2 regions of the Fusobacterium sp. genome follow, and region 1 is predicted to be linked to the other one. Evidence: riboswitches for the same ligand, from Rfam matches in the RefSeq annotation. Region 1 holds a riboswitch; the other holds the start of a gene.
What was found. Region 1 has a riboswitch for S-adenosylmethionine ahead of metF (methylenetetrahydrofolate reductase [NAD(P)H]). Riboswitches for the same ligand answer to the same signal wherever they lie in the genome.

Region 1 (8,397 bases):
TAGTAGAACCAACATCAGTAAAAGTAGATACATTTGGAACAGGAAAAGTAGATGAATATGATTTAGCAGAAGCAGTAAGAAAAGTATTTGACCTGACACCAAGAGGAATAGAAAGAGCACTTGAATTAAGAAGTGGAAAATTTAAATATCAAGACTTGGCAGCATTTGGACATATTGGAAGAACAGATTTAGATCTTCCATGGGAGAAAATTGATAAAGTAGAGGAACTAAAAAAAGCTTTAAATAAATAACCAAAATATAAAAAAATGAGTCAAAGATTTGGCAGATATTATCTATGAAGCTGCTGGAAAAGTTCTTGCAAAAGATAAAGTTGAAATTATAGAAAAATTTGTTCTTAATATAAAAGAAATTGCAATTTTTACAAGTATCCATGATAGATAGTTTAAAATATAGAGATTTAACTGAAAAAATAATATTTAGTTATATCATTGGAGGAAATAAGTAGCCGAAATAGTAACAAACTTTTTATATTCATTATTTATATAGCCATAAAAGGAGATATTTAGTTATCTTCTTTTTTATTATTTTAAAGGAAAGAAATTTTAATTTTGTATAATATATAATAGTAATAATACATTAATAAAGGAGGTATTTTTATGAGAGGTAGATTAAAAGATAGAATAGATGCAGAAAATTTGGCTAAGGCTGTAGAAAGAGGAGAAGAATTTTTGGAAAAAGATAAAAAAGTAGAAATATCTTTTGATGGAACTGCAATAGTAGTTACTAAAACTATATCTTATGCTATTACTGAGGAATTTGTAGAAGAAAATGAGGAAAAATTGAAAAAGTTAAATATATTAAAATAAAATATTGTATAAAATTTAGGTGACTGAAAAATAAATTTTTTCAATCACCTAAATTTTTATAAGAAATAAGATAATAAATAATATATATTGTACACTTATGAAAAAAATATTTTAAAAAAATATTTTCAGAAAATATATGTACTACTTTAAGTTTATTATATCAATATTAGAGATTAAATACGTAAATAAAACAAAATAAAAAGAAAACACTTTACTTTTGTGCAAAAAGGGAATATAATACATCATATAAGGCTTTAAAAGCAAATATATATTATTTAAATATAGTTTGCACTGTTATAAAAAATAAAAATAAATTTTTAAAAAATATTTTATAAAAATGGAGGGAGATATTTATGCCAACAGTATTTGAAAGAGCATTAGAAATGCATGAAAAAAACAAAGGGAAGATATCAATAGTCTCAAAAGTAAAAGTAGCCAATAAAGATGATTTGAGTCTTGCTTATTCTCCAGGTGTTGCAGAACCTTGCAGAAAAATAGCAGCTAATAAAGAAGATGTATATAAATATACAGCTAAAGGAAATATGGTTGCAGTTATTACTGATGGAACAGCTGTGTTAGGACTTGGAGATATTGGACCAGAAGCAGCGCTTCCTGTAATGGAAGGAAAATGTGTATTATTCAAAGAATTTGCAGGAGTGGATGCAATTCCTATTTGCTTAGATACTAAAGATCCAGAAGAAATAATAAGAACTGTAAAATTATTGGCTCCAGGACTTGGAGGAATAAATTTAGAAGATATTTCAGCGCCTAGATGCATAGAAATAGAAACTAGACTAAAAAAAGAATTGGATATTCCTGTATTTCATGATGACCAACACGGAACAGCAATAGTAGTTGCTGCTGGACTTATTAATGCTTTTAAAGTTGTTGGTAAAAAATTCTCTGATGCTAAAGTTGTAGTAAATGGAGCAGGAGCAGCAGGAAGTTCGATAACTAAGCTTATAAGAGACCTAGGAGTAAAAGAAATATTAGTTCTTGACAAACCAGGAATTCTTAGAAGAAGTGATAAGGAATCTTATGATTTTTCTAAAAAAGAATTGGCTGAAATAACTAATCCGAATGACCTTGCTGGAGATTTAGCTTTTGCTGTACAAGGAGCGGATGTTTTTATTGGAGTATCTGTAGGAAATATTCTTACTGCTGAAATGGTAAAAACAATGAATAAAGATGCTATAATATTTGCAATGGCAAATCCTACTCCTGAAATAATGCCAGAAGATGCTTTAACGGGAGGAGCAAAAATAGTAGGGACTGGAAGATCAGATTATCCAAATCAAATAAATAATGTTCTTGTATTTCCAGGACTATTTAAAGGAGCTTTAAGAGCAAAATCTAAGAAAATAACTGAGGAAATGAAACTTGCAGCAGCAAGAGGACTAGCTTCTCTAATTAGTGATGAAGAAATGAATGAAAATTATATTATTCCAGATGCTTTTGATAGAAGAGTAGCAGATGCAGTAGCAGATGCAGTTGAAAAGGTAGCAAAAGAACAAGGAATATGCAGAGATTAACAAATAAAAAGGCAGTCTGTTTTTATAAACAGACTGCCTTATTTTTTAAAATAAAATTTCATGTATAGTAAGTTCAGATTCTCCCTCTCTCAATTCATTTAATTGAGGAACAAGTGTAGTAAAATGCGAAGTTTTCATATGTTTATCTAAAACTTCCATATTCTCCCATTTTTCTATAAAGGCAAGAACATTTTTATTATTTGTGTCTTGTATCATTTCATAAAAAATATTTCCATTTTCTTTTCTTGTCTCTTCTGCCAGTTTTTTTGCTATTTCTAAATATTTATCAATATTTTCTTCAGGTACAATAGATTTTGCATATACAATTATCATAATATTTCTCCTTTAGTTGATCAAATTTAATATATATACTGTATCAGGTATTTAAAATTATTACAAATTAAAATAAAAACTTTTTGGATTGGAAATATAGATACCACATACTGTGCTCAAGGGAGACATAGCAAAATTATTAGTGAGTGATGCTCCTGTTTTTTCTCCATCAATGATTTCAAAAATAATTTTTTTAATGGAATGATCTGGAATTGATGAATACCCTATTGCAGGTCTGATATTTGATATCCAGATATTTTCTTCTTTCAGATAAGCTTCTAAAAATTCAGAAGCTGCTTCTGCAATTCTTGTAAGAAGGATATTTTCCATTATACACATATAATTATCTTGAGTGAATAAAGAACTAGTTACTGAAATAACAAAAGCTCCTATAAAATCTTCTTTATTGAAAAAATCACTTATTCCAATATTTTTATTTTTGCTCTTTCCCCTTATGAAAGAGATATTCCAGCTTTTATCTTTATCATTTATTGTTAAAGTATCTGAATTTTTTATACAAGAGAAAATTCCAAATGAACATCTTATTTTTATACTATTTTCTTTCATTTTATTGAAAATATATTTAGCATCATTTAATGTCTGTTCTTCTAAAGGAGTATTTTTAACTTTCATATTATGTAAAAGAAAATTCCAGTTAATATATTTTTCAATTTTTTCGAGAGAAAATTCTATATATTTTTTTCCTAATTGATTAGGAATTATAACTTTTGAGGTAAAATCATCTTTTAAATATCTCTCTTTTTCTAAATTTTCTTTTTTAGTATTTAAATAAATATTGCAGAGTTCTCTGAGTTCTTTTGTTTTTTCTTCCATAAATATTTTTTTATCACTATAGATAAGTTTATTTATTATTGTAAGAGTATCCAAAGCATCTGTAGTATGAAAAGTTCTTTTCTCATATAAAGGTTCCAGTTTAACTGCTGTATGTAATTTTGATGTAGCAGCTCCAGCTATAAGAACAGGAATAGATATTTTATTATCATTTAAAAGAGATAATGTTTTTTCCATTTCCTTTAATGAAGGGCTGATAAGCCCACTCAAGGTAATAATATCCACATTGTTTTTTACAGCTTCTTCTAATATTTTTTCTTTACTTATCATAACTCCTAAATCTATTACTTCATAACCATTACATTTTAAAACTGTTCCAGCAATATTTTTTCCTATATCATGAACATCTCCTTCAACAGTAGCCATAAGAATTTTACCTTTTATTCCTATATCAGCTTTTATTTTCATGTGAGGTCTGAGAATATCTACAGCTTTGTTCATAACACTTGCAGATCTTATAAGTTGTGGAAGATAGAGTTCTCCTTTTTCAAAAAGAATACCTATCTTATCCATGCCTTTCATTAAGATATTTTGTACTATGTCTAAAGGTGTCATATTTTCTAAAGCAACATTTATATCTATATCAAAAGTTGTACTTCCTCCATAGATAAGGGCTTTTTCTATTCTAGTTTTTAAAGATTCAAAATCATTGTTTATTATCTTATTGGCAGGAGAACTTATAATAGAGGTATTTTTTAATTTTGCAGCAAGTTTTAATACAGCCTCAAGAGAATCAGTTTCACCATTTATTAATGTTAAAATGATATTTTTTTCATCAAAAGTCAGTTGAGGGATTTTTTCACTAGGATTCATTATAGCAAAATTCATTCCTTTTTCTTTTGCAATTTCAATAAAAAGAGAATGAATAGCTGCTCTCAATGAGTTATTTCCTCTAAAAGCAAAAGATAAATTACTAAGTCCTCCAGTAATACTACAATATGGAAGATTATTTTTTATCCATTGAACTGTTTTTAAAAAATTTAATCCATTATATCTATCATCTTCACTCCCAGTACCAATAGTAAGTATATTTGGATCAAAAGTTATATCTAGGTCTGAAAATTTTTCTTCTTTTAATAGTTTATATGAACGATTACAGATTTCTATTTTTCTTTCAAAGGATATTCCCTGTCCCTTTTCATCAAAAGCCATAATTACAACAGCAGCACCATATTTTTTTATTATTCTGGCTTTTTTTCTGAAAGATTCTTCTCCCTCTTTTAGAGAAATAGAATTTACTATTGATTTTCCAGCAATATTTTTTAAAGCAGTTTCAATAGTGAGAAAGTCTGATGAATCTATCATTATAGGAATTTTTGAAACTATTGGATCATTTTGTATTATTCTTAGGAATTTTTCCATTTCTTCATGAGGTATCAATAATCCGTCATCAAAATTGATATCTAAAACAGCAGCTCCTTTTTCTATTTGTGAACGGGCTATTTCTAAGGCTTTTATATAGTTTTTTTCCTCAATTAATGTTTTAAATATCTTAGAACCAGCTACATTATTTCTTTCACCAATTACTGTGAATTTATTACTAAAATTATATATTTCATTTCCAGATAAAAAGCATTTATTTTCTTTAGAAATGGCAGGTCTAGGTTCTCTATTTTTTACTAAATCTGCTATTGACTTGATATGTGAGAAATGTGTTCCACAGCATCCTCCAAGAATATTTACCTGTTTTTTATCTACTAATTCTTTTAAATATCCAGCTGTTACTTCAGGAGTTTCCTCATATTCACCATTTTCATTAGGAAGTCCAGCATTTGGATACAGTGAAATATATTTATCTGTAAAAGCAGATATTTTTTTTATCATTGGAATAAGGTCCTTAGCTCCAAAAGAACAATTAAGTCCAAAAGAAATAACTGAAGGTCTATTTAAAGCAACAATTAATGATTCTATACTCTGACCTGAGAAAATTTTTCCCTGCTTGTTTACAGTTGCAGAGATCATAATAGGAAGCTGAATATTTTTCTTTTCAAACAGCTCTTCGGCAGCTATAAGTGCAGTTTTAGCATTCAATCCATCAAATATAGTTTCTATCAATATGCAGTCAGCACCACCATCTATAACACCTTCTATTTGTTCAGAGTATATATTTTTCATTTGATCAAAATTAATTTCTCTTTCATAAGGAATATCTCCAATAGGAAGAGAAAGACTTTTGCTTGTGGGACCAATAGAACCAGCAACATATATTTTTTTTCCAGAAGATTTATAGAAATTATCTGCTATTTCTCTAGCTAATTCAGTACCTTTTTTAGAAAGAGTGTAAGACATATCTTCTATTCCATAATCTTTCAGAGATATTCTGTTGCAATTGAAAGAATTGGTTTCTATAATATCAGCTCCAGCTTTTATGTAACCAGTATGTATTTCTTTAATAATATCAGGTCTAGTAATATTGAGAATTTCATTGCAACCTTTTTTTCCCTGAAAATCGATCTCTGTAAGATTATATTTTTGAATAGCTGTTCCAGTAGCTCCATCTAATATTAGTATTCTCTTTTTTAGTTCATTTATCATTATCTGCTACCTCCAGAAACTTCTCTTATATGTGCTATATTTGCCATTATTTTTTTAGCTGTATCTACTTTATTCATAGTATACAAATGTATTCCATCAATATCAGATGTTATTAAATCTATAATCTGCTCAGTAGCATATGCAGTTCCAGCTTCTTTTAATGCTTGAGTATTATCTTCATATTTATTTAATATTTTTTGAAATTTTTTTGGAATACTGCACCCACACATTGAAGTTATTTTTCTTATTTGTTTTGCATTTGTGACAGGCATTATACCAGCAATTAATGGTATATTTATTTGAAGCTTGTCTAATTTGTCTTTGAAACGATAAAAAGATTCATTGTCAAAGAATATCTGTGAGATAAGAAAGTCAGTTCCAGAGTCTACTTTTGTTTTTAAGTTAAAAAGATCAAGAAGATCATTTGTTTCCTGATGACCTTCTGGGTAATAAGCTCCTCCTATTGAAAAATCTCTTTTTTTCTTTACATATGAAACAAGTTCCTGTGCATATTTAAAATCTCCTTCTTCTATAGGAAATCCATCTTTAGGTTTATCTCCTCTTAAAGCAAGAATATTTTCTATATTATTTTTTCTTAACTGTTCCAATATATCATCAATTTCCCTTTTTTTTGCTCCCAGACATGTAAGATGTGCCAGAGCTTCTATTTTGTAGTTATTTTTGATTTTTGAGGCAATCTCCACTGTCTTTCCTCTGGTAGCACCACCAGCTCCGTATGTGACACTCATGAAGTCAGGTTGTAGTTTTGCAAGTTCATCAATGGAAGAATAAACATCTTCTAAAGAATATACATTGTTTGGTGGAAATACTTCAAAGGATACAATTGTTTTTTTTCTTTTAAATAATTCTGAAATTTTCATTTGTTCATCTCCTGTTTGAATCCAATAAAAAAAGCTTTTTCCACCTGATAGATGAAAAAAGCTTAAAGTCTTAGAATCTAAACCATCTATCAGGAATTAGCACCACACTTAAAGCAGGTTGCTGAGATATCAAAGGGCCTGTCCCTCCATCTCTCTCTATGGATTTAATTATTTTATGAATTGTATCACATTCAAATATTATTGTCAATAGAGTAAAAATAACAAGTTATCTTTTTGTTTTTATACAACAAAGAAAAAATGTGGTATAATTTCTATTGAAGAATACAAAAAAGGAGCAGATATGAGTGGAGTTATCTTAAAAAATATTGAAAAAGTATACCCTAATGGTTTTAAAGCTGTTCATGGGATAGACTTGGAAATAAAATCAGGAGAGTTTATGGTATTAGTGGGTCCTTCTGGTTGTGCTAAATCAACTATGCTGAGAATGATAGCTGGTCTGGAAGATATAACAAGTGGAGAATTATGGATAGAAGGAAAAATGTCAAATGGTCTTCCCCCTAAAGATAGAGGAATAGCTATGGTATTTCAAAATTATGCTCTTTATCCTCATATGTCTGCTTATGAAAATATGGCTTTTGGATTAAAAATGGCAAAATTTCCTAAGAAAGAAATAGATAAAAGAGTAAGAGAAACTGCTGAAAGACTTGAAATAGGTGATATTTTGGATAGAAAACCTAAAGAAATGTCAGGAGGTCAAAAACAAAGAGTAGCATTGGGAAGAGCTATAGTAAGAGAACCAAAAGTATTTCTTTTTGATGAGCCTCTTTCTAATTTAGATGCTAAATTAAGAGTATCTATGAGAGTAAGAATAACACAGCTTCATAAAGAACTTCTCAATGAGGGCAAAAAAACTATAATGGTATACGTGACTCATGATCAGGTAGAGGCAATGACAATGGGGGACAGGATATGTGTACTTAATAAAGGAAAAGTTATGCAGGTAGATACTCCAATGAATATATATAATTCTCCTGTAAATAAATTTGTAGCTGGATTTATAGGTTCACCAACTATGAATATAGTTGAAGGAGAGCTTTTAGAGGAAAATGGAAATATTATAATAAAATTGAGTACTGATACTTATTTAACTTTAAGTAAAGAAATGTATGAAAAATTAAAAAATAATATTGGTGAAAAAGTATGGTTTGGAATAAGACCAGAGAATATAAAAGTGGCAGATGAAAATAATAGAGAAAAAAATAGAATTAAAGGAATTGTCAGTGTAGTAGAAAATATGGGAAATGAAGTGTATATATATTTTAAAATAGGAGAAAAGGAATTCACAGCAAGAGCTTCTACAGATGTAATTGAAAATATTTCATTTGGAAAAAAACTATTTTTTGACTTTAATATGTTAAATATTCATATTTTCCATTATAAAACAGAAAAAAATATATTGAAATAGGAAAAATTTAA
Region 2 (25,091 bases), on a different contig from region 1:
AACTGTTTTTCATTCTTTAAATATGATATGAAGAATGATATTAATGAAGTCATTTGAATTCTTTAAACATTAAAAATATGTATCATTTATTAGTAAAAAAACTATTTAGTTTTGATAGTTTCTATGTTATTATAATATAAATAGAATTAAAATCTTACACAATTAAATGAGGAGGGGTCAAAAAATGATATGTAAAGATAATATTGGGTTTAAAGAACTAAAAAGTTATATATCAACATTTGAGGATAAAAAAAGTGCTCTTATTATAGTTCTACACAAAGCTCAAGAAATTTTTGGATATATTCCAACTGAAGTCCAGGAATTCATAGCTGAGAAATTGGAAATTCCAGTAGCAAAAGTATATGGGGTAGTAAGTTTTTATAACTTCTTTTCTATGGAGCCAAAGGGAAAATATCAAATATCTGTATGTACAGGTACAGCATGCTATGTTAGAGGAGCAGGGAAAGTTCTAGAGAATCTTGAAAAAGAACTTGATATAGGAGTAGGAGGAGTTACTAAAGATGGACTTTTCTCTCTTGATTGTTTAAGATGTGTGGGAGCATGTGGATTAGCTCCAGTAGTTATTGTTGGTAAGGAAGTTCATGGAAAGGTAAAACCAACTGATATAAAAAAATTAATTGAAACTTATATGGAAAAGGAAAGACAAGAGAACGCTTAAATTTGGGGAAATACAAGTAATTATTCAGGAGGGACTAATGAACTGCAATAAGAAAATTTTGATATGTGGCGGAACAGGTTGCTTATCATCTAAAAGCGATGAGATAAAGATAAACTTAGAAAAATATATAGCTGAGTATAATGTGAAAGATGTAGAAGTGGTTCTTACAGGATGTTTTGGTTTTTGTGAAAAAGGACCAATAGTAAAAATAATACCTGAAAATACATTCTATATAGAAGTAAAACCAGAAGATGCAGAAGAAATAATCAAGATAGATATAATAGATGGGGAAAAAATAGAAAGATTACTTTATGTAGATCCTAAAACTGAAGAACGTATTCATGACTCTAAAGATATGGAATTCTATCAAAAACAAGAAAGAAGAGCTCTTAAAAATTGTGGAGTTATTGACCCTGAAAATATAGATGATTTCTTGAAAAATGATGGATATAAGGGAATAGAAAAAGTTTTAAAGACTATGAGTAATAGGGATGTAATAAAGGAGATATTTGCTTCTGGACTTAGAGGAAGAGGAGGAGGAGGATTCCTTACTGGTATCAAATGGGAGATTGCCTCTAATATAAAAGATGAACAAAAATATATTGTATGTAATGCTGATGAGGGAGACCCAGGAGCATTTATGGATAGATCTATACTGGAAGGAGATCCTCATTCAGTAATAGAAGGAATGATGATAGCTGGATATGCTATTGGAGCTACAGAAGGTCTAGTATATATCAGAGCTGAGTATCCTTTAGCTATTCATAGATTATCAGTTGCTATAGAATCTGCAAGAAAAAAAGGATTTTTAGGAAAAAATATATTAGGAAGCGATTTTGAGTTTGATATTGAATTAAAATTTGGAGCAGGAGCCTTTGTATGTGGAGAAGAAACTGCTCTTATTCATTCAATGGAAGGAAGAAGAGGGGAGCCCACTTCTAAGCCCCCATATCCAGCAGAAAAAGGATTTTGGGATAAACCTACAGTAGTAAATAATGTTGAAACTTTGGTAAATGTACCAGGAATACTTTTACATGGAAAAGAGTGGTTCAGAGAAGTGGGAACTGAAAAATCTCCAGGAACAAAAGTATTTGCTTTAGCAGGAAAAATTAATAATGTGGGACTTGTTGAGGTTCCTATGGGAATAACTTTAAGAGAAATAATATTTGAAATTGGTGGAGGAATCAAAGATAATAAAAAATTTAAGGCAGTACAGACAGGAGGGCCATCTGGAGGATGTCTGACTGAAAAAGACCTTGATACTCCAATAGATTTTGATACTTTAAGTAAAAAAGGTTCTATCATGGGATCTGGAGGAATGGTAGTAATGGATGAAGATGACTGTATGGTTGCCATTGCAAAATTCTTCCTGGAATTTACTCTTGATGAATCTTGTGGGAAATGTACACCTTGCAGAGTGGGAAATACAAGACTTTATGAAATGCTTGATAAAATAACTCAAGGAAGAGGGACATTGGAAGATCTTCATCTTTTACAAGAGTTATCTGAAGGAATAAAAGCAACTTCTCTATGTGGATTGGGGCAAACATCTGCTAATCCTGTTCTTTCTACATTAGCTCAATTTTATGATGAATATGTTGAGCATGTAGTGGATAAGAGATGTGCTGCTGGAGCATGTCAAAAACTTATTACATATTCTATTACAGATAAATGTATTGGATGTACAGCTTGTGCAAGAGTATGTCCAATAGATGCTATTACAGGTACTGTAAAACACAGACATGAAATAAATAATGAAATCTGTATAAAATGTGGAGCTTGCTATGAGACTTGTAAATTCGGTGCAATTGTAAAACTATAATATTTCTGATGAGGTGAACGAATAAAATGAGAATGATAAGACTTAAGATAGATGGAAAAATAGTACTGGCACCAGAAGGGACAACTATACTGAATGCAGCATTAAAAGCTGGTATACATATTCCGCACTTGTGCTATATGCAAATGGATGATATTGGATATAAAAATAACTGTGCATCATGCAGAGTTTGTGTAGTAGAAGTAAAAGGAATGAACAGGCTTCTTCCTTCTTGTACAACTCCAATAGTTGAAGGAATGGAAGTAGTAACTAACTCTCTTCAAGTAATGCAGAAAAGAAGAATGGTAGTAGAACTTATGCTTTCAGATCATCCAAAAGATTGCTTAATATGCGGAAAAAATGGAGAATGTGAACTTCAGAAACTTGCTATCTCTTTTGGACTGAGAGAAATGAGATTTGAAGGAAAGGAAGCAATTCATGATAAACAGCATTCGATTTCTATAACTAGAGATATCACAAAATGTATCATGTGCAGAAGATGTGAAACTATGTGTGGAGATATTCAAACTTGTGGAATTCTTACAGGAATAGATAGAGGATTCAATGTTGTAGTTAATACAGCTTTTAATAGAAATCTTATTGAAACTGACTGTACTTTCTGTGGGCAGTGTGTAGCTGTATGCCCAGTTGGAGCATTGTATGAAACTGATAATAGTTTTAAATTATCTCGTGACCTTATAAATCCTAATAAAAAAGTTATAGTGCAAGTTGCTCCAGCTGTAAGAGTAGCCATTGGGGAACTTTTTGGAATACCTGCTGGAACAGACTCAACTGGAAAAATGGTTACAGCCCTTAAAAAATTAGGGTTTGATGGAGTATTTGATACAAATTTTGCAGCAGATATAACTATAATGGAAGAAGCTACAGAATTAAAACATAGATTAGATGATTATTTAGCTGGAAATAAAGATATAAAACTTCCATTATTTACTTCTTGCTGTCCATCATGGGTAAGATTTGTAGAGCTTAATTTCCCAGAAATGTTAGATAATCTTTCAACTACAAGATCACCACAACAGATATTTGGGTCTTTAGCAAAGCATGTATGGGCTGAAAAAATGGGAATAGATAAAAAAGATCTTGTATGTGTATCTATAATGCCTTGTATTTCTAAGAAATATGAAGCATCTAGAGAAGAATTTACAGTTGAGCAAAACCCAGATGTAGATTATTCATTAACTACAAGAGAGCTTGGAAGAATTTTAAAACAATATAATATAGACTTTAATTCACTTCAAGAAAGCGAATTTGATTCACCTATGGGGAAATCTACAGGAGCAGCAGATATTTTTGGTAGAACTGGAGGAGTTATGGAAGCTGCTTCAAGAACATTGTATGAATGGGCTACTGGAACTAAACTGGAAGATGTAGATTTTGTTCCTATGAGAGGGTTTGAAGAATTAAGAGTAGCAGAAGTAAAAGTTGGAGGTGAAACTCTTAGACTTGCTGTAGTTCATGGATTAGGAGCTGCCAGAAAAGTTGTAGAAAAAATAAAATCTGGAGAAGAAAATTTTCATGCTGTAGAAGTGATGGCATGTAAAGGTGGATGTGTAGGTGGAGGAGGACAACCGTACCACCATGGAAACTTTGATATTGTAAAAACAAGAGCAGCAGCTATTCAAAATATAGATTATCACAAAGAAATAAGAACATCTCATAATAATAGATATGTTATAGATCTTTATAGAGAATCATTAGGAAAACCTTATGGAGTTATGACACATAAACTTTTCCATACTCACTATATAGATAGAAAAAATAAATAACAAATAAAAGCAGGATTGATACTGATCCTGCTTTTTGTATATTTAATATTCACCATTTTGTTCCAGATACTTTTCCATTTTCATAAGACGTTTTTTATTTTCTACTATGTTCTTTCTGCTCACTAGAGCAACAATTGTTTCTATGTTCATTAGAGAACTGGTATATGAATTATAAAAACTAAAATTTTCTACACTATTAATTATAACCTTATCTACTTTCTGTGCTATTGGGGAGGTATAAAAGTCAGTAAAAGAAATTATTTTAGCTCCAGTATCTCTTGCCATTTGAACAGCAAACTTTGTATTCTGTGAATAGCGATTGAAAGAGATAGCAATAACCACATCACTTTTATTGAGATCAATAAGTCTGTCAACAATAGGCCCATTATCATTTAAAACAAAAACATTAGGTCTTATACAGGAAAGCATTATTCCAAATGTAGAAGCAAGACCTGCACAGGCACGGTATCCTACAATAAATACTCTTTTAGCTTTTGAAATGATATCAGCAGTTTCTATAAATTTTTTATCCTCTTTAGTGGAGATATCAGCAGTAATATTTTTTAGTACATTCTGTCTAAATGCTTTAATTAATTCAACTTCAGAAAGCTTATCATATTGTTCTATTTTTTCATAAGGAATTTCCCTTACATCAAAAGATGGTTCTTGATCAGCAATCTCCATTTGCAAGGCTTTTTTAAATGCTGAAAAGTTTTCAAATCCGATTTTTTTTGATAATCTGACTACAGATGAAGGGCTTACATTAAGAATTTCAGCTATTTCATTGGAAGTAAGAAAACAGGTTGTTTTTTTATTGCGAAGTATATAATCTAATATTATTTTATCTTTATTAGTAAGATCAGATTTATATGAAGAATTTTCAATAGTAGTTTTCATAAGATTGCTCCTGTAAGAATTATTATGATAATATTTTAGTTTGCTCTGAGAATAATGTCAATAATAATTTATTGACAAAAAAAATGTATAGTGTTAAAATGATTTTAAAAAATCAAAATAAAATTAATAATGATTTCATAAAATCTTAGAAAGGCAATAAATATGAAAAAGATGACAGAGGGGAATGTAACAAAAAATATTTTTTTCTTTGCAATACCTATATTTTTAGGGAATATTTTTCAACAGATGTATAATGCTGCAGATGCTGTAATAGTAGGGAAATTCAGTGGAAAAGAGGCATTAGCAGCAGTGGGAACAGCTGGACCTATAATGAATATATTGATATTTTTTGTAATTGGTTTTTCATTGGGATCAGCTATACTTATGGCTGAATTTTATGGTTCTGGAGATATGGAAAAATTAAAGAGAGAAATAGCAACAACAATAAAAGCAGGCATAATATTTATTTTTCTTCTTTCTATTATTGCATTATTTGGTACAAAATATATACTGATTTTAATGAAGACTCCACCAGAAATAATGAGAATGGCAGAAGATTATTTACAGATAATAATAATAGGACTGGAATTTTCTTTTTTATATAATATATTATCTGCTGAAATGAGAGCTGTTGGAGATTCAAAAACACCTTTAGTTATATTGATAATATCAGTAATTTTAAATATTGGATTAGATATATATTTTATAAAAGAATTAAAGCTAGGAGTAAAGGGTGCTGCTTATGCAACTGTTATATCTCAAATAGCAGCAGTAATTATTTCAATTTTAAATATTTACTATAAAATGCCTGTTCTTAGATTAAAGGTAAAAGAATTTACAATAGACTTAATTTTGTTGAAAAAAACAATGTCATATAGCTTATCTTATGCAGTTCAGCAAACTATAATTTTCACAGGAGCTGTATTTGTACAAGGAGCAGTAAATCCTTTAGGAATAGACTCAATAGCAGCTTTTAATTCTGGATGCAGAATAGATGGATTTATACTTACTCCAGGAGATAGTATGGGAGCAGCTCTTACTACATTTATTTCTCAGAATAGAGGAGCTGGAAAAAATGAAAGGATATTTCAAGGTTTTAAAAGGGCTTTAACTATGTCATTATTATATTGTGTAATAACAGCAATATTTATATTTATTTTTTCAGAATCAATTATGAAAATTTTTATTGATTCAAGTGAGATAGAAACAATATTTTTAGGAAAAATGTATTTAAGGACAATAGTCTTTTTTTATATACTTACAGCAATTTGTAATACATTGCAGGGATTTTTCAGAGGATTGGGAAGAATGGATGTAACTTTAGTGGCAACACTTATTCAAATTCCTATTAGAATAATCCTATCGTATATACTTACAAAATATATAGGAATATCAGGAGTCGCTGTAGGAATGGGAATAGGGTGGATATTTATGGCAATATATGAAGCATATTTATATATGGGATACAGTAACAAAAGGAGAGAAATAAATGGAATACATATTTGAAAAGAAAGAGGATTGCTGCGGATGCAGTGCCTGCTATAATGTTTGCCCCAAAGAAGCAATAAAAATGACAGCTGATAGAGAGGAATTTTTGTATCCTAAAATCAATCAATCTCTTTGTATAGATTGCCAATTGTGTAAAAAAATCTGTCCTGTTATAAATGAAAAGGAACTTAAAAATAAAGTTGAAGGAGATTTCTATTTGGCAATACACAAAAGTAATGATGTTCTTAAAAATTCAACTTCTGGAGGAGCTTTTACAGCTGTTTCAGATATTTTTTTAAAAGAGAATGGGATAATATGCGGAGTTGATTTTGATGATAATTTTTGTGTTGTACATAAAATGGCAGAAACAAGTGAAGAAAGAGATAGATTTAGATTCTCTAAATATGTACAAAGTGAATTGGGAGATATTTTTATCCAAATAAAGAAAGAATTAATAGCTGGAAGAAAAATTTTATTTTCTGGAACTCCATGTCAATGTGCAGGACTTAAAGCCTATGTAGGCAATACATCCTTAAAGAAAAACTTATATATTTGTGACCTAATATGTCATAGTGTGCCAAGTCCATTTATTTGGGAAGAATTTAAAAAAATATTAGAAAAAGAAAATGGCGGAATACTTGATGAAGTACATTTTAGAACTAAAAAACTAGATTGGAGCAGAAGTAACAGCAATAAATCTTTTCTTTTTTCTACAACTGAAATGAATGATGTTCAAGGAGATGAAAGATTCTATAAAATGTTTTTTGGTCTGCTTTCAATAAGTCGTCCATCTTGTTCAGCATGCAGATTTACTGATACTCATAGAGTTTCAGATATAACAATTGCTGATTATTTTGGAATAGAAGAATTTTCTCCTGAAAAATATGATAAGAGAGGACTTTCATTGGTTATTGTCAATAATGAAAAGGGAGAAGATATTCTTAATAAAATGAAAACTGATATGGAAATGGAAAAAAGAAAAAGTTCAGAGTCTGTAAAACATCAGCAGAGATTAAGTTGTCCAATATCTTATCCTGAAAATAGAGAAGAATTTTGGGACAATGTTATTGAAGTTGGATTGGAAGAAACAATGAAAAAATATAAGATATTTAAGTAAGTAGAAAAAAATGGGCTGTTGCAAATTAGTGATTTACGAACTAATTTATGCAGCCTCTTTTATTTTTTTCATAGTTGTATAATATTAGAAATTTGAAAATTTTTTAGTATTTTATACCTTTTTGGTAATTGAGTTATTTTAAATTTCCAGAGCTCTGTTTATTATTTTTTATTATTAATTATATACATATAATCTTCAATGGTATCTATGTCTTTAAATTCTTTTTCAGAAGAAAATTTAACAAGATTAATGATTGGAGTTTTTTTAATAACACTTTTTCCACCGATATCTCCTTCTAGTTTTAGTAATTCTTCTTTTTTATCTTCTGGAAAAAATACAGGAGAAAATCTTTTTTCTTCAACTACAGGAACAGTTATAAGATTAGTTTTCTGAAATTCATAATATAGATTTAAAATTGTATTTTCAGATAATAAAGGCTGATCTCCAGGAAAAAAAGCTATTCCTTCACCTGTGGAATTCTCTATTCCAAGTTTTATACTTTCACTTTGCCCAAAATCAGCAAAAGAATTATAATAATAATTAAAATTATATTTATAAGCAAGTTCTTCAATCCATTTTTCTCTTCCACAAATGATAACTTTATTGAAAGGAATATGAAGAATTTTTTGTAATGTTGATTCTAAAAGGGGGATTCCATTGTATGATAGAGAGAGTTTATTTTTTCCCATTCTTTTAGAAAATCCAGAGGCCATAATTACAGCATCTAATTTTTTTAAAGGATATATATCTTTTTCTTTAAGGCTTCCCATAAATACTCTTGGAGAAAAAGCATTTTCATATAATTTATAGACTGTTTTTAGAGTTGTATGAAATTTATTAAGATACTTTTCTTCATCAATTCCATTAAAAAAAAGATATTTTTTTGAATTTATACTGGAATTTTTAAAATAATCAGCTGATAAGATATATTTCTGTAAAAAATCAGAAGTAATTTTTTTATTTATATCATCAGGAAATTTTTCTTTTAGAAGTTCAAATCTGTGAATATTTTTTTCAGAGATATTTAAATCAAGTATATCCATATTGATTACTCCAATTATTTTTGTAGAAAAATCAGGAATACAAGGTTCATAATTATTCCATTCCTTTAATAATTTATTTTTTGCTCCATCACCTTCAATTAAAATAAAATCATAATTTTTTTTAATACTTTTTATTTCTTCATAAGATAAAGAATGAAGTTTTTTATTTTCAACTTTACTTCCAGCTATAGTTATATTTTTATTTTTTCCGGAAAAAATCTTATTTCCTATAATAAGAGTTTCATATTTTTCTTCAGAAGGGAAATAAATTTTTGTAGTAGTAGTTATAAGAACTTTTCCAAATTTTGAAAGTTTCTCTGCAAGAAAATATAAAAGAGAAGTTTTACCCCCAGCACCTGTTATAGTTATTACATCATTTTTTATAATATTAAAATAATTAAAAGTCATAACTTCCTCCATTTTATTTAACTTTATACAGTATTGTATATGAAATTTTTTTTCCAGTCTATAAAAATTTTAAAAAATGTATTGACATAAATTGAAAAAAGTTATAATATACTTCTAACAAATGAATCAACCATCAAGAGAGACTGAGGGACTGGCCCTATGATGTTTCAGCAACCTGCCATTATGGTGTGGTGCTAATTCCAGACAGATGGATAGACTAATAAAATTAGTGTAATTTATCTCTATTCCTTGATGGCAGTAGAGATTTTTTTTTACTTAAATATAGATATGGAGGAGCACAGGAATGATCAAAATAGAAAAAATAAACAAAATATATTCTAATGGCTTTCATGCAGTAAAAGATGTAAGCCTTGAAGTAAAAAAAGGAGATATATTTGGAATAATAGGTCTTAGTGGGGCAGGAAAATCTTCTCTTATAAGGCTTTTAAACAGATTAGAAGAACCTACAAGTGGTAGTATAGTAATAGATGGAATAGATATAACAAAACTTTCTAAGAATGATCTTTTAGAAAGAAGAAAAAAAATAGGAATGATATTTCAGCATTTTAATCTTTTAGCTTCAAGGACAGTTGGAGAGAATGTATCATTTGCATTAGAAATAGCTGGATGGAATAAGGATAAAATAAAAGATAGAGTAAAAGAGCTGTTAGAGGTAGTAGAGCTTTCAGATAAAATGAATTCATATCCAAGTCAATTAAGTGGAGGGCAAAAGCAGAGAGTGGCAATAGCCAGAGCATTAGCAAATAATCCAGATATACTTTTATCAGATGAAGCAACTTCAGCTCTTGACCCTAAAACTACAAATTCGATACTGGAGCTTATAAAAAATATTCAGCAGAAATTTGGTCTTACAGTAGTTATGATAACTCATCAGATGGAAGTTATCAGGGATATCTGTAATAGAGTAGCAGTTATGTCAGATGGAGAAATAGTTGAAACAGGAGGTGTACATCATATTTTCTCTAATCCAAAGGAAGAAATAACAAAAGAACTTATTTCTTATCTTCCTAGTACAGAGGAAAGAGGAATAGAGATAATGAAAACTAAGGGAAAATATATAGTAAAACTTAAATTCTTAGGAACTATAGCAGAAGAACCAATAATTTCACAAGCATTAAGAAAATTTGATATAGATTTCAGTATAATTGGAGGCTCAATAGACCATCTTTCTACAATGAAAGTAGGACATCTATTTATTGAATTATCAGGAGATATAAAGCAGCAACAGGAAGCAATAGAATGGTTCAATGAATCAGGAGTTATAGTGGAGGTAGTTTATAATGGTATTTAGTATGATTTTAGATTCAACATTGGAGACATTATATATGGTATTTTTTTCAACTTTATTTTCATTGATAATGGGATTCCCAATAGGAATATTATTAGTGATAACTAAAGAAGGAAATATTTTAGAAAAACCGAAGTTAAACAAAGTTCTTGAAATGATAATTAATACTTTAAGATCATTTCCTTTCATTATTTTAATGATTTGTCTGTTTCCACTTTCAAGAATAATAGTAGGGACAACAATAGGAAGTACAGCAGCAATAGTTCCTTTATCAATATCAGCAGCACCATTTGTTGCCAGAATGATAGAGGGAGCATTGAATGAAGTTGACAGAGGACTTATAGAAGCTAGTTCAAGTTTGGGAGCAAGTAATTCCACAATAATATTAAAGGTGATGATTCCTGAAACTATGCCACATATAATACATGGAATAACAGTAACTGTAATAAGCCTGATAGGTTTTTCAGCAATGGCAGGAACTATTGGTGCAGGTGGACTTGGAGACCTTGCAATAAGATTTGGATATCAGAGATTTAAAACAGATATAATGATATACTCAGTAATTGTTATAATCCTTCTAGTACAGATATTACAATCATTTGGTAACTATCTTGTATATAGAGCTAAGAGAAACCGATAAATAAAATTAAATTATAAAAGGAGTGAATATTTATGAAAAAATCATTGAAAACATTATTAGCAGCAGCATTTGTATTGGTAGGAACAACAATATTAGCAGGAGAATTAAAAGTTGGAGCTACACCTGTACCTCATGCAGAGCTTTTAAATCTTGTAAAAGATGATCTAAAAGCTGAAGGAGTAGAACTTAAAGTCATTGAATTTACAGATTATGTAACTCCCAACTTAGCGTTGGCAGAAGGGGAAATAGATGCTAATTTCTTTCAGCATTACCCTTATCTTGAAAAGTTTATAACTGAAAGAGGATTAAAACTTGCTTCAGCAGCAAAAATTCATGTTGAACCTCTTGGAGTTTTTTCTAAAAAATATGATTCAATAGAAGCATTACCAGATAAAGCAACAATAGCTATACCAAGTGATCCTTCAAATGGAGGAAGAGCACTTATTCTTTTACACAATAATGGAATAATTACTTTAAATGATTCATCGAATCTATATGTTACTGAATTTGATATAGTTAAAAACCCTAAAAAATTAAAATTTAAACCAATTGAAGCAGCACAGCTTCCTAGAGTTCTTCCTGATGTAGATGCAGCAGTAATTAATGGAAATTATGCTTTAGAAGCTGGATTTTCTCCAGTTGAGGATTCTCTTTTATTAGAAGGAAAAGAATCTCCCTATGCAAATATTATAGCTGTAAAAGCAGAAGATGAAAATAAAGAGGATATAGTGAAACTTATAAAAGCACTTCAAAGTGAAAAAGTTAGTACTTATATTTTAAATAATTATAAAGGTGGAGTAGTACCCACATTCTAATAAAAATACATAATTGATAAGGGGAGCTGAAAGATGAAAAAAATATTTATACTTTTTATATTATTGACAACACTATGTTTTGGAAAAACATTAAAAATAGGAACTACTTCTTATCCAGGAGCAGAGATTATGGAGCTCATAAAAGATGACTTGAAAGCAGAAGGAATAGAGCTGCAAATAGTGGAGATGAATGATTATGTAACACCAAATATAGCACTAGCAGAAGGAGATATTGACTTAAATTCTTTTCAGCATCTTCCATATTTAGAGCAATTTAAAAAAGATAGAAATCTTAATCTTGTTTCAGCAGGAGCAACATATATAGCACCTTTAGGATTGTATTCTAAAAAATATAAATCACTAGAAGAACTTCCAGATAAAGCAACGATAGCTATACCAAATGATCCAACAAATAGTGGAAGAGCTCTTCTTCTTTTTCATAGAATAGGACTGATAAAACTTAAAGACCCTACAGACCTTCAGGCTACTGCATTTGATATTGTAGAAAATCCAAAGAAAATAAAATTTAAGCAATTAGAGGCAGCACAACTTCCCAGAGTAATAGATGATGTGGATGCAGCTATTATTAATGGTGGATATGCACTTAATGCAGGGTTTTATCCTACTAAGGATAGTATTCTTCTTGAGGATAAAGATTCTCCATATATAAATATTATAGCTGTGAGAGCAGGAGATGAAAATAGAGAAGATATAAAAACTTTTATAAAATATTTTCAAAGTGAAAAAGTAAGAAATTATATTAATGATACTTTTAAAGGTGGATTTGTACCTGTATTTTAGTAAAAAAGATAAATACCTTTCTGTTATGAAATATTTTCTCATTCAGAAAGGTATTTTTTATAAAAAATTATGATATACTATATGGAAATAATCTGGTCTTTTTTATATTTTTAATTTTTTAGGGGGGAAAATGAAAAAAACAGTATTACTTGTAGTGGATGTTCAGACAGCTTTGATTTTATATGGCATGCATGATGCTGAGAGAGTAACAGATAATATTAATTATCTTATTAAAGTATGTAGATCAAAAGGGATAGAAGTCATCTTTGTAAGACATGACAGTGGAAAAGGAAGTGATCTTGAATATGGAACTCCTGGGTGGGAAATTTATAGTAAACTTCAGCCTGCTGAAAATGAAAAAATATTTGAAAAAATTTATAACAGTGCTTTAAGAAAAACAGGTTTAAAAGAATATCTTGAAAGTGAGAATATTGAAAGAATTATATTGACTGGAATGCAGACAGAATATTGTATAGATACTACTTGTAAGGCAGCTTTTGAATATGGATATGAGCTGATTATTCCCAAAGATACAGTGACTACTTGTGATAATGGAAAGTTTAGTGCTATGGATTTGAATGATTTTTACATGAATAATATTTGGAAGAATCGTTTTGCACAGATAATTGATATTAAAGATATAGAGTTTTAATTGAAAAAGATACTAGCTATTACAGCCAGTATCTTTATTTTTAGTCTTTTTTCCAACGTTTTAAGTGAGGGAAAAACTCTTTCATCATTTGTCTTGCTTTTTCTTCAGTGATTTCAGGATGTGCTTCAGTCATATGAGGAACACAGAATTCAACCATTTCATTCATAGTTATTTCATCTTTGAACTTTCCATTTTCGAAACAATAACTGCAGTAATCATTATTTTTTTTACCATCTGTATTAGTTCCATAAAGTTCATCAGTATTTCCCATAGGCATTCCACAACTTTGGCAATATTTTTCATTCATTTTAATCCCTCCTGTATATTTTAGATATCTCATTGTAACACTTGAAACTTGACAACAGCATGTCAGGTTATTTTTTATAAATTGCTTTTATTTTTTCTATTTCACTTAAAAGAGTTGTTTTAATTTCTTCAGGTTCTAAAATCTCTACTTCTGAACCAAAAGAAAGAATAAAACTATATATCCATTTATCATATGGAAAAGAGGTAGTTACTATATAATTTCCTTCTTTTGTTTTTTTTATTTCTTCTGGAAGAAAATTATCATAAATCCTATAACCTAAATGAGATGGAAATTTTAATTTTACTTCTATTAAAAATGGACAATTTTCTGTTTTTATTTCTAGTGGAGGAGGTAAAGGGAGTTCACTAATATCAAATATCTCTGAACTTACTTTTAAAGATGACAGTCGGCTGATTTTAAATATTCTATAGTCTTTTTTATCTAAGCAAAATCCTTGTATATACCATGATGAAGATTTGAAAAAAAGTTTTACAGGACAAATTTTTCTTATTGCAGCTTCCCCATAAGAGTTGATATAGTTAAAAGAAATTATAGTATGGCCAATAATAGAATTTTTGATGAGAATATATTTTTGGTTATCTTGTTCATTGTTTCCCCATCTGGAAAAATCTATTTCTATCCAGTTGAGATAATTTTTTTTAAAGAGTCCAGACAGTTTAGATATAAGCTTTGAATTATCATCATTATTTAACAATGGGATACTCTGCAGAGCTGTTATTATTTTTTCCTGTTCCTCATCAGTGAGAGCAGAATTGTTTAAAATGTAGCTTTTTTCTATGAATATTCCACCACCACTTCCTTGAGAAGTATATATAGGAATACCTGCAGAACAGAGAACATCTATATCTCGATAGATAGTTCGTACAGATACTTCAAAATGCGAGGATAGTTCTTTAGCAGTTACATGTTTTTTATTAATTAATATATAGAGTATTTCAAATAATCTGTTAATCTGCATATCATACCTCTTTTTTTCTATATTCATTGAAAAAAGCAAAATATTCCCTTAACATGTAATTAGGAAAGACTATTGCTGGAGTTTTTGCATAAACAGTTTTTAAAGGAAAATTTAATTTTTGAGATATTAATTTGACTCTATACATATGAAAACTGTTAGACATAACTCCAATATCTCCAGTTATACCTTTTTCTTTGATTATTTTATCAGAAAATTTTAGATTTTCATATGTTGAAGTAGATTTATCTTCTTTGATGATATTTTTTAAAGGAACTCCTTTTTTAGAGAGATATATGTTCATAGCTTCTGCTTCAGATATCCACTCATCTTTTCCTTGACCTCCAGAAACAATAAAGATTGTATCTGGATTTTTTTTATGATATTCTACAGCTTTATCTAATCTATACTTTAATACTTCTGATGGAATATCTCCTTTTAGTCCAGCACCAAGAACAATGAGGTATTTTACTTTAGGGTCTTTATTTTTATTGACTAATATGTCTTTTAGAATTATTCCTTCAATAAGGATAAAAGTAAGAATAAAAAAACAGTATCCAAGTTTACAGATTTTTTTTAAAAATTTAAAAAAACTGCTTTTTTCAGATCTAATGCTTATATTTCTATATATTATTAAAGAAGTATAGAGTAAAAAAAGAAATCTGAATCCAAAAGATGATTTGACTATAATGCTGCATATAAAAAGAAAAGTAAGTATGAGGAAATCTATTTTTTTCATTTTGTACCCCTTTATATTTTTGATATATTCTATCATGGAAATACAAAATAAAACAAGAGGAATCCCTTGAAAGTTCTAAACTTTCAGAGATTCCTCAGAATTATAGAAGTATATTTTTATAGTCTGAATAATAAATCATAATAAGTAGGTATAGGCCAGACAGATTTTTCTATCAATAGCTCAAGTGCATCAACAATAGTTCTCATACGAGTAAGTACAGGGATAAGTTCATTGTTATAATAACATGCTCTCTCATATTCATCAGGGATAGCAACAGCAGTTTTTAATCCCTCATTTAATTCAGTGATAGTATCTTTAAGTTGGTTTTTATATCCTATTACTTTAATTAAGTGTTCTTTGTCATATTGAATGAATTGTTCTTCACCAAGAGCTTCTCTTACACTGTTTATCATTTGAGAAATATTAGTTATATATCTTGAAATACATGGATATATTTCATTTCTTGCCATTCTTATAGCAGTAGAGATTTCTATATTTGTCTGTTTATTATATCTTTCACTATAAACTTTGAATCTTGAATAAAGTTCATTTCTAGATAAAACTTCATTTCTTTCGAAAAGAGCAATAGTTTCTTCTCTTATAAATACAGGGATCCCTTCTATAGTATTTTTTAAATTTGAAAGTCCAAGCTCCTCTGCTCTTTCAATCCAAGAACTTTCATATCCATTTCCATTGAATATAATTTTTTTATGCTTAGGATATCTGTCTTTAATAAGTTTTATTATATATTTATTTATATGTTTTGTAGGGTCAGTCTTTTCAAGATAGTCAGCATATTCTTTCAAGATATCTGCAACAATAGTATTTATCATAAATACTGGTGTAGAAGCAGAAGCACTCGATCCAGGCATTCTAAATTCAAATTTATTTCCTGTAAATGCAAATGGAGAAGTCCTGTTTCTGTCTGAAAGATCTTTTGCAATTTTAGGGATGTGAACTCCTATATCAAGAGTACCTCCATCAGCAGATTCATTAAATTCAGTATTACCTATATTTTCTAAAAGCTCTTGTAATTGTTCTCCAAGAAATATTGAAATTACAGCAGGTGGAGCTTCATGACCTCCAAGTCTGTGGTCATTTCCAGGAGTGGCAGTACATGCCCTAAGAATATCAGCATATCTGTCTATACCTTCAACTACAGCCATTGTATAAAGAAGGAATTGTAAATTATCTTTTGATAAATTATCAGGATTGAAAAGATTTATTCCTGTATCAGTTGCAAGTGACCAGTTACAATGTTTTCCAGAGCCATTCACCCCTTGAAAAGGTTTTTCATGAAGAAGAGCAGCTAGATGATGTCTGTTTGCTACTTTTTTAATAATATCCATAGTGAGATGATTTTGGTCTACAGCTACATTAGCAGAAGTAAACATAAGAGCAAGTTCAAATTGATTAGGAGCAACTTCGTTATGTTTAGTTTTTGCCATAACTCCAACTTTCCAAAGTTCAGCATCAAGTTCAGCCATGAAACATCCTACTCTTTCTTTAATAGTTCCATAGTAGTGATCATTCATTTCTTGACCTTTTGGAGGAAGATTACCAAAAAGAGTTCTTCCAGCAAGAGCAAGGTCCAGACGTTTATCCCAGAATTCTTTTTCAACTAGAAAGTATTCTTGCTCAGCACCTAATGTCACATCAATATGTTCAGTTTTATCATCTCCCAGGAGTCTCTGAATTCTTAAAGCCTGAGCTTCAATAGATTTGATGGATTTTAAAAGAGGTACTTTTTTATCAAGAGCCTCACCATTGTATCCAACAAAAGCAGTAGGAATATATAATGATTTAGATAAACCTTCCCCTTTTAAGAACATAGGAGAACTTGTATCCCAAGCAGTATATCCACGTGCTTCAAAAGTAGATCTAAGTCCACCATTTGGGAATGAAGAAGTATCAGCTTCTCCCTTTATAAGGTCTTTTCCAGAAAATTGTGACATGATAGATCCATCAGAAGTGATAGAGATGAATGATTCGTGCTTTTCAGCAGTCAGTTCAGTAAGTGGTTGGAACCAGTGAGTGAAGTGAGTGGCACCTTTTTCAGTAGCCCAGCTTTTTACAGCACTGGCGATGATATCTGCTACTTCTAAAGACATTTCTGCCTCACCAAGTTGAACAGATTTAAACTTCTTGAATATAGAACTAGGAACTCTGCTCTTTAATTCAAGCTCGGAAAAATAATGGATACCAAATACTTCTAGCATAGTGTTCATTTTTATAACGCCTCCCCTTTAAAAAAGATAAAAATATTTTCTATAAACATGTTTTTGTTACATAATTATATATGTTGTATATATAGAATCAAATTTATATGGAGTATAAAATTTATTGTATTAATTTTTATTTTATGATTGTAGCACAAGTGAATATGATAATCAATAAAATTTTTAAAAATTTTTTTTTAAAAAAGTAAATAAATTGAAAAATGAATTAAAATGAGATATAATTTAATATAGTCCACTAAAGATATAATAAGGGGTGGTATAAAGTGGAAATTTTAAAGGGAACTTTTGCTTTTGAAGGAATTGTAATAGGAAGAGTATTTTTAGATAAGAAAGAATTGTCTAATAATGGAATAACTGCACTTTTAGATGAAAGAGAAATAAATACAGAAATTGAGAAATTCAGAGATGGCTTAGAAATGGCAAAGGAATCTTTAGAACGTTTAAAAACAAGTCTTGCCGGAAAAATAGGAGAAAAAGATCTAGAAATAATAACAGCACATCTTATGATTCTTGATGATCCTGTATATACTTCTGACATTGAGAATGATATACAGAAAAATAGAACAAAGGCAGAAGATTCTATTAAAATGGTTACAGATAAATATATTTCTTTATTCAATAAATTAGAAAATCCTATATATAGACAAAAAGTATTGGATATAAAAGATGTAGAAAAGAGAATAATCAGAAATTTAAACTCAAGAAAAAATGAATGGGTTGATTTAAATGGAAAAATACTTATAACAGAAGAGATATTTCCAACTGAATTATTAAACATGTATCATGAAAATATAAAATTAAAAGGGATAATCATGGAATATGGAGGAGAAACTTCTCATCTTGCGATTTTAGCAAAAGCTTTGGAGATACCTACTTTGATGGGAATAAAAAATATTTTCAGTTATGATTGGAAAAAAGATGTAATTTTAGATACTACTGAACAGAATTCTTATGTTATAATAGAACCAGATGAAAAAATTTTAGAAGAATATAAGAGTAAAATAGAAAAATTTAATCATAAAAAAGAAGAAATGGAAAAAGCTGCTTTTCTTCCAGCTGTAACTTTAGATGGCATAGAAGTTTCATTGAATCTTAATATTAGTGGTAAAACCACAAAAGAAGAAATAGAAGCTGTTACACCAGATGGAATAGGCTTGTTGAGAACAGAGCTTCTTTATATGAAAAATACTGCCTTTCCTGACGAAGAAGAACAACTTACTTCATATAATGATATAATTAAAAATTTTGATGAAAAAAGTTCTATTATTATAAGAACATTGGATATAGGAGCAGATAAACAACTTCCATATTTTCAAATGAAAACTGAGATGAATTCATTTTTAGGTTTGAGAGGGATAAGATTTTCCCTAAGTGAAAAAAATATATTTAAAATACAGTTGAGAGCAATACTTAGAGCAGCATATAATAAGAATGTAAAACTTATGTATCCAATGATAACTAATGTAAATGAAATAAGGGAAGCAAATATGCTTTTGGAAGAGGTAAAAATAGAATTAAGAGGGGAAGGTAAAAATTTTAAAGAAGATATAGAAGTAGGAATAATGATAGAAGTACCTTCTGCAGTAATGATGGCAGATATTTTTGCTCAAGAAGTAGATTTTTTCAGTATAGGAACAAATGATTTAACACAATATATATTAGCTGCTGATCGTTTATCTGAAACTGTTTCAGAGATGTATGATAGTTATAATCCAGCTGTATTACGAGCTATATCTCAAATAAAAGAAGCTGCTGATAAATATGGGAAACCAGTATCAATTTGTGGAGAAATGGCAGGACAACAGAAGGCTATAGTAGCATTTTTAAGTATGGGGATTACAAATTTAAGTATGGTAGGTGGTTCAATACTTCCAGCTAGGGCTCTAATAAGAAATCTTGATTATAGGTTACTGAAACCTTTAAGAACTAAAATTTTACAATGTCATGATTCAAATGAAGTAAAAGAGATTTTAAAAAAATATATATAGAACAAGATAAGGAAAGTGATATTTTTATGAAAAGCAGAAAAGTTCAAATAAAAAATAAAGCAGGACTCCATGCAAGACCATCATCACTGTTTGTACAATTAGTAACAGGGTATGATTCTGATATAACAGTTAAATGTGATGAAGAAGAAATAAATGGAAAAAGTATAATGGGACTTATGCTTTTAGCTGCTGAACAAGGAAGGACATTGGAATTAATTGCTGATGGTCCAGATGAAGATGAAATGCTGGATGCATTGGTAAATCTAATAGAAGTTAAAAAATTTAATGAGGAATAAAATGGAAATAATAAGAGCTAAACATATGGGATTCTGCTTTGGAGTATCAGGAGCTATTGAAACATGTTATAATGTATTAAAAGAACCTGAGAACCTAGGGAAAAAAATATATATACTTGGAATGCTTGTTCACAATGAATATGTAGTAAAAAAACTTGAAAAAGAGGGTTTTGAAACAATAGAGGAAAAAGATATTTTAGAGAAAAAGGACATACTAAAAAGTGGTGATATAGTTATAATCAGAGCTCATGGAACATCTGAAAAAGTGTATAATATATTAAAAGAAAAAAATATAAAAATATATGATGCAACTTGTATTTTTGTAACTCAGATAAGAGAAACTCTCATAGAAATGGAAACTAAAGGATATGAGATTTTATTTGTAGGGGATAAAGAACATCCAGAAGTAAAAGGAATAATTTCTTTTGGAAAAAATATTAAGGTTTTTAAAAATCTTGAAGAAATTATAAATACAGAAATAGAGAGAGATAAAAAATATTGCCTTTTGACACAAACAACTTTAAATAAAAAAATTTTAGAAAAAATAAAAAGTTTCTTGGAAAATAACTATTCAAATGTTAAGATATCAGATAAGGTGTGTGGAGCAACACAAGTAAGACAACAAGCAGTAGAAGAATTAGCGAAGGATGTGGATATATTATTAGTCATTGGTGGTAAAAACAGCTCTAATACTAAAAAACTTTATGATATATCAAAATCAATAAATGAATCCACTTATTTAGTACAAGATGAAAGCGAAATAGAAAAAGAGTGGTTCAGAAGCTGTGAAAAGATAGGTATCACAGCTGGAGCATCAACACCAGAAGAAATAGTAATTAATATAGAAAATAAAATAAGGGGGATCTTTAATGTCTAATAACGAATATTACGAAGAATTTGAAGCTCTGTTGAATGAGTATTTACCAACAGAGGAAAAATCAAAAGTAAGGGTAACGGGAGTATTGTCTCAAGTAGATAGAAATTTTGCTTACTTAGATGTACCTGGACAACCAACAAGTGTAAGAGTGAGAAGTGAAGAACTAGCAAACTATAATATAGGAGATGAAGTAGAAGTACTTCTTATTGGAGAAACTGATGAGGGAGAATTCATAATCGGTTCTAGAAAAAGAATAGATATGGAAGATAACTGGAAAAAATTAGAAGAGGCTTTTGAAAATAAAGAAACTGTAACTGGAAAAATAGTAAAAAGAGTAAAGGGTGGATATATGGTCGAAGCTATGTTCCACCAAGGATTCCTTCCTAATTCTTTATCTGAAATTTCTATGAAAGATGGAGATAAAGTAGTTGGAGAAGATATTACAGTGATGATAAAAGATATCAAACCAGATAAAGATAAAAAAGGTAAAAAAATAACTTTCTCTAAAAAAGATATTACTCTTCAAAAAGAAGAAAAAGAATTTGCTGAATTAAAAGTAGGAGATGTAGTAGAAGCTGAGGTAGCAGATGTATTAGATTTTGGACTTTCTTTAAGATTAAAACATCTAAGAGGATTTGTTCATATTTCTGAAGTATCTTGGAAAAAACTGGATAAACTTAGTGAGAAATATAAAAAAGGAGATAAAGTAGAAGCTAAAATAATCTCTTTAGAACCTGAAAAGAAAAATGTTAAATTATCTATAAAAGTCCTTACAAGAAATCCTTGGGAAGTAGCAGCAGAGCAATATGCAGTGGATAATGTAGTAGAAGGCAAAGTGACAAAAATACTTCCATATGGAGTATTTGTAGAAATAGCTGATGGAGTAGAAGGACTTGTACATATGTCAGATTTTACATGGAATAAAAAGAGAGTAAGTTTAAATGAATTTGTTCAATTAGGTGATATTGTAAAAGTTAAAATAATTGAATTCCAACCATCTGAAAGAAAATTAAAACTTGGAATAAAGCAATTAAGTGCAAATCCTTGGGACAGTGCAGCTGAAAGATATGCAATTGGAACTGAGTTAAAAGGAAAAGTTCTTGAAGTAAAACCTTTCGGAATTTTTGCTGAAGTAGAACCAGGAGTAGATGTATTTATTCATCAGTCTGATTTTAATTGGCAAGGAGAAGAAAATAAAAAATTTAATATTGGAGATATAGTAGAATTCAAGGTTATTGAACTTAATACTGAAGATAATAAAATTAAAGGAAGCATTAAAGCTTTAAGAAAAAGTCCTTGGGAAGTAGCTCTTGAAACTTATAAAATAGGAGAAACTGTAGAAAAAGAAATAAAAAATATTATGGACTTTGGATTATTTATTAATCTAAGCAAAGGAATAGATGGATTTATTCCTGCTCAAATGGCTTCTAAAGATTTTGTAAAAAATCTTAAAGATAAATTTACAGTAGGGCAAACAGTGAAAGCTCAAATAGTTGAGATAGATAAAGAAAAACAAAGAATTAAATTATCTATTAAAAAGATAGAAATTGAAGAAGAAAGAAGAGAGAATCAAGAACTTCTTTCTAAATATGGAACTTCAGGAGAAGAAAACTAAAATATAAAAAACAGTTTGAGGAATCAAACTGTTTTTTATATTAATAATTACAATCTATGTTAAAAAATAAAATGAAATTTTAATTTTTATAAAAAAGATTTAAGTATGTTGAGTTTTTTTATTAATTGAAATTTTAAGTAAAAATAATAAAATGCTTGTATTGACAATTTTTTATATTCATCATAAAATATTATTAGAGTATTATAAAAAAACGAAAAAAAATAAAAATATGCTTAGGAGATGACACAAAAGTAAGAATTTTGTTTTTAAATTTTTTGAGGCATCTTCTTTTTATTTTTAAATATAAAACATAAAAAAATAATGATGATTGTAATGTTTGTGGTTATAATAATTGAAAAAATATAATATTTATGATAAAATAGTTTACTAGAGAAGTAATGAAATTTTAATGAAATTTGAAGGTGAAATGTAATGACAGAATTAAATACTATGTTAATAAAATTAGCTCTTATAGTAGGTATAGGGGCAATGATTGGATGGATAACTAACTATGTAGCTATCAAGATGCTTTTCAGACCATATAAAGAAATAAATTTTGGTTTATTTAAGATACAAGGACTTATTCCCAAAAGAAAACATGAAATTGCTATAAGTATAGCAGACACAGTGCAAAAAGAACTTATTTCTTTAAAAGATGTGACAAGCTCTTTAGATGGAAAAGAACTAGAAACAAGAATGGGAGATATGATTGATAAAATTCTTGATGAAAAATTAGAAGGGGAATTAACTAAAAAATTTCCTATGCTCGCAATATTCATGAGCGAAGATATACTTAAAAAAATTAAAAATATGATAAAAACTTCCATTCTGGAAAATAAAGATACTATTATAGAAATGTTTTCTAATTATTTAGAAGAAAAAGTAAACTTTAGAGAAATAATTATAACAAATGTAGATGGATTTTCTCTTGAGAAGCTAGAAGATATAACATATTCACTTGCTAAGAAAGAATTAAAACATATAGAAGTGGTAGGAGCCATATTAGGAGGAATAATAGGGTTTTTTCAGTTTGGAGTAAGTTTGTTTATATAAGGAGAGGAAAGTGGATAGAGTAGTTACAACTTCAGAAGTGGAGAATGATATAGAAATTCAAAAAACTCTCAGACCGAGATGTTTCAAAGATTACATAGGGCAGGTTTCTTTGAAGGAAAAAATGTCAATATCTATAGAAGCTGCAAAAAAAAGAGGAGGTTCTATTGATCATATTCTTTTATATGGGCCTCCAGGTTTAGGTAAGACTACTCTTGCAGGAGTTATAGCTACTGAAATGGGAGCTAATTTAAAAATAACTTCAGGACCTGTATTAGAAAGGGCTGGAGACCTCGCAGCTATACTAACTTCATTGGAAGAAAATGATATACTTTTTATAGATGAAATTCATAGACTGAATAATACTGTTGAAGAGATATTATATCCTGCTATGGAGGATAAAGAATTGGATATAATTATAGGAAAAGGACCTTCTGCACGGTCTATAAGAATAGAACTTCCAAGTTTTACTTTGATAGGAGCAACAACAAGAGCAGGACTTCTAAGTTCTCCATTGAGAGATAGATTTGGAGTAACTCATAGAATGGAATATTACAGTGAGGAAGAGATAACAGATATTATTCTTAGAGGGGGTAATATTCTGGGAGTAAAAATAGAAATGGATGGAGCAAAAGAACTTGCGAGCAGAAGCAGAGGAACTCCTAGAATAGCTAATCGTCTTTTAAAAAGAGTAAGAGATTTCTGTGAAATAAGAGGTAATGGAACAATAGACAGAGAAATTTCTTTAAAAGCATTGGAGATATTAGGAATAGATTCAGCAGGATTAGATGATTTAGATAGAGATATAGTAAATGCTATCATAGATAACTATGGTGGAGGTCCTGTTGGGATAGATACTCTTTCACTTATGTTAGGAGAAGATAAAAGAACTTTGGAAGAAGTTTATGAACCTTATCTGGTAAAAATTGGTTATTTAAAAAGAACTAACAGAGGGAGAATGGTAACTGAAAGAGCATATGAACATTTTAAAGGTGTTAAGGAGCTGGGAGAAAATGAAGATAAGCACAAAAGTTAGATATGGGCTGAGAGCATTAGCATATATAGCTGAAAAAAGTGGTGAAGGAAAATTAGTAAGAATAAAGGAAATTGCAGATGATCAGAATATTTCTGTACAATATCTGGAACAGATTCTATTTAAACTAAAAAATGAAAATATAATAGAAGGAAAAAGAGGACCTAATGGTGGTTATAGACTGGCACAAGAACCAGATAAAATAACATTACATCAGTTGTATAAAATACTTGATGAAGAGGATAAAGTTATAGACTGTAATGAAAGTGAAGAGCATAAAGCAACATGTAGTGAACAAACTTGTGGAACTACATGTATATGGAGTAAACTAGACAGTGCTATGACCAAAATTCTAAAAGAAACTACTTTAAATGAATTTATAAAAAATAAAGATATGATATAGGAGTTTAGAGTGATAAGTGTTATAATAGCAAGTGAGAATGTTAGTGGGAATAGGATTACAGTTAATGAAAAAGGTGACATAAATCATTTGAAAAATGTTTTTAGGATAAAGT

Region 2: another riboswitch for S-adenosylmethionine. It lies ahead of E6771_RS10525 (methionine ABC transporter ATP-binding protein); the one in region 1 lies ahead of metF (methylenetetrahydrofolate reductase [NAD(P)H]).

What each region holds. Positions count from the first base shown of each region.
Region 1 is NZ_JAWDXO010000002.1:49,245-57,641, reverse strand. It holds gene metK (methionine adenosyltransferase) at 1-251, shown strand, start outside; gene E6771_RS01460 (hypothetical protein) at 280-402, shown strand; gene E6771_RS01455 (hypothetical protein) at 618-827, shown strand; gene E6771_RS01450 (NADP-dependent malic enzyme) at 1,181-2,359, shown strand; gene E6771_RS01445 (putative quinol monooxygenase) at 2,405-2,692, opposite strand; gene metH (methionine synthase) at 2,753-6,079, opposite strand; gene metF (methylenetetrahydrofolate reductase [NAD(P)H]) at 6,079-6,960, opposite strand; SAM riboswitch class I at 7,040-7,125, opposite strand; gene E6771_RS01430 (sn-glycerol-3-phosphate ABC transporter ATP-binding protein UgpC) at 7,262-8,386, shown strand.
Region 2 is NZ_JAWDXO010000024.1:448-25,538, forward strand. It holds gene E6771_RS10490 (NAD(P)H-dependent oxidoreductase subunit E) at 185-679, shown strand; gene E6771_RS10495 (NADH-quinone oxidoreductase subunit NuoF) at 717-2,501, shown strand; gene E6771_RS10500 (NADH-dependent [FeFe] hydrogenase, group A6) at 2,528-4,285, shown strand; gene E6771_RS10505 (MurR/RpiR family transcriptional regulator) at 4,328-5,182, opposite strand; gene E6771_RS10510 (MATE family efflux transporter) at 5,345-6,688, shown strand; gene E6771_RS10515 (Coenzyme F420 hydrogenase/dehydrogenase, beta subunit C-terminal domain) at 6,672-7,787, shown strand; gene yqeC (selenium cofactor biosynthesis protein YqeC) at 7,949-9,238, opposite strand; SAM riboswitch class I at 9,366-9,453, shown strand; gene E6771_RS10525 (methionine ABC transporter ATP-binding protein) at 9,543-10,550, shown strand; gene E6771_RS10530 (methionine ABC transporter permease) at 10,540-11,187, shown strand; gene E6771_RS10535 (MetQ/NlpA family ABC transporter substrate-binding protein) at 11,220-12,002, shown strand; gene E6771_RS10540 (MetQ/NlpA family ABC transporter substrate-binding protein) at 12,036-12,803, shown strand; gene E6771_RS10545 (cysteine hydrolase family protein) at 12,934-13,455, shown strand; gene E6771_RS10550 (zinc ribbon domain-containing protein) at 13,496-13,762, opposite strand; gene E6771_RS10555 (YafY family protein) at 13,830-14,741, opposite strand; gene E6771_RS10560 (ElyC/SanA/YdcF family protein) at 14,743-15,477, opposite strand; gene E6771_RS10565 (glutamine synthetase III) at 15,594-17,705, opposite strand; gene ptsP (phosphoenolpyruvate--protein phosphotransferase) at 17,981-19,705, shown strand; gene E6771_RS10575 (HPr family phosphocarrier protein) at 19,732-20,001, shown strand; gene ispH (4-hydroxy-3-methylbut-2-enyl diphosphate reductase) at 20,003-20,878, shown strand; gene E6771_RS10585 (30S ribosomal protein S1) at 20,871-22,493, shown strand; gene E6771_RS10590 (DUF445 domain-containing protein) at 22,926-23,546, shown strand; gene ruvB (Holliday junction branch migration DNA helicase RuvB) at 23,557-24,579, shown strand; gene E6771_RS10600 (Rrf2 family transcriptional regulator) at 24,557-24,979, shown strand; gene E6771_RS10605 (16S rRNA (uracil(1498)-N(3))-methyltransferase) at 24,989-25,091, shown strand, end outside.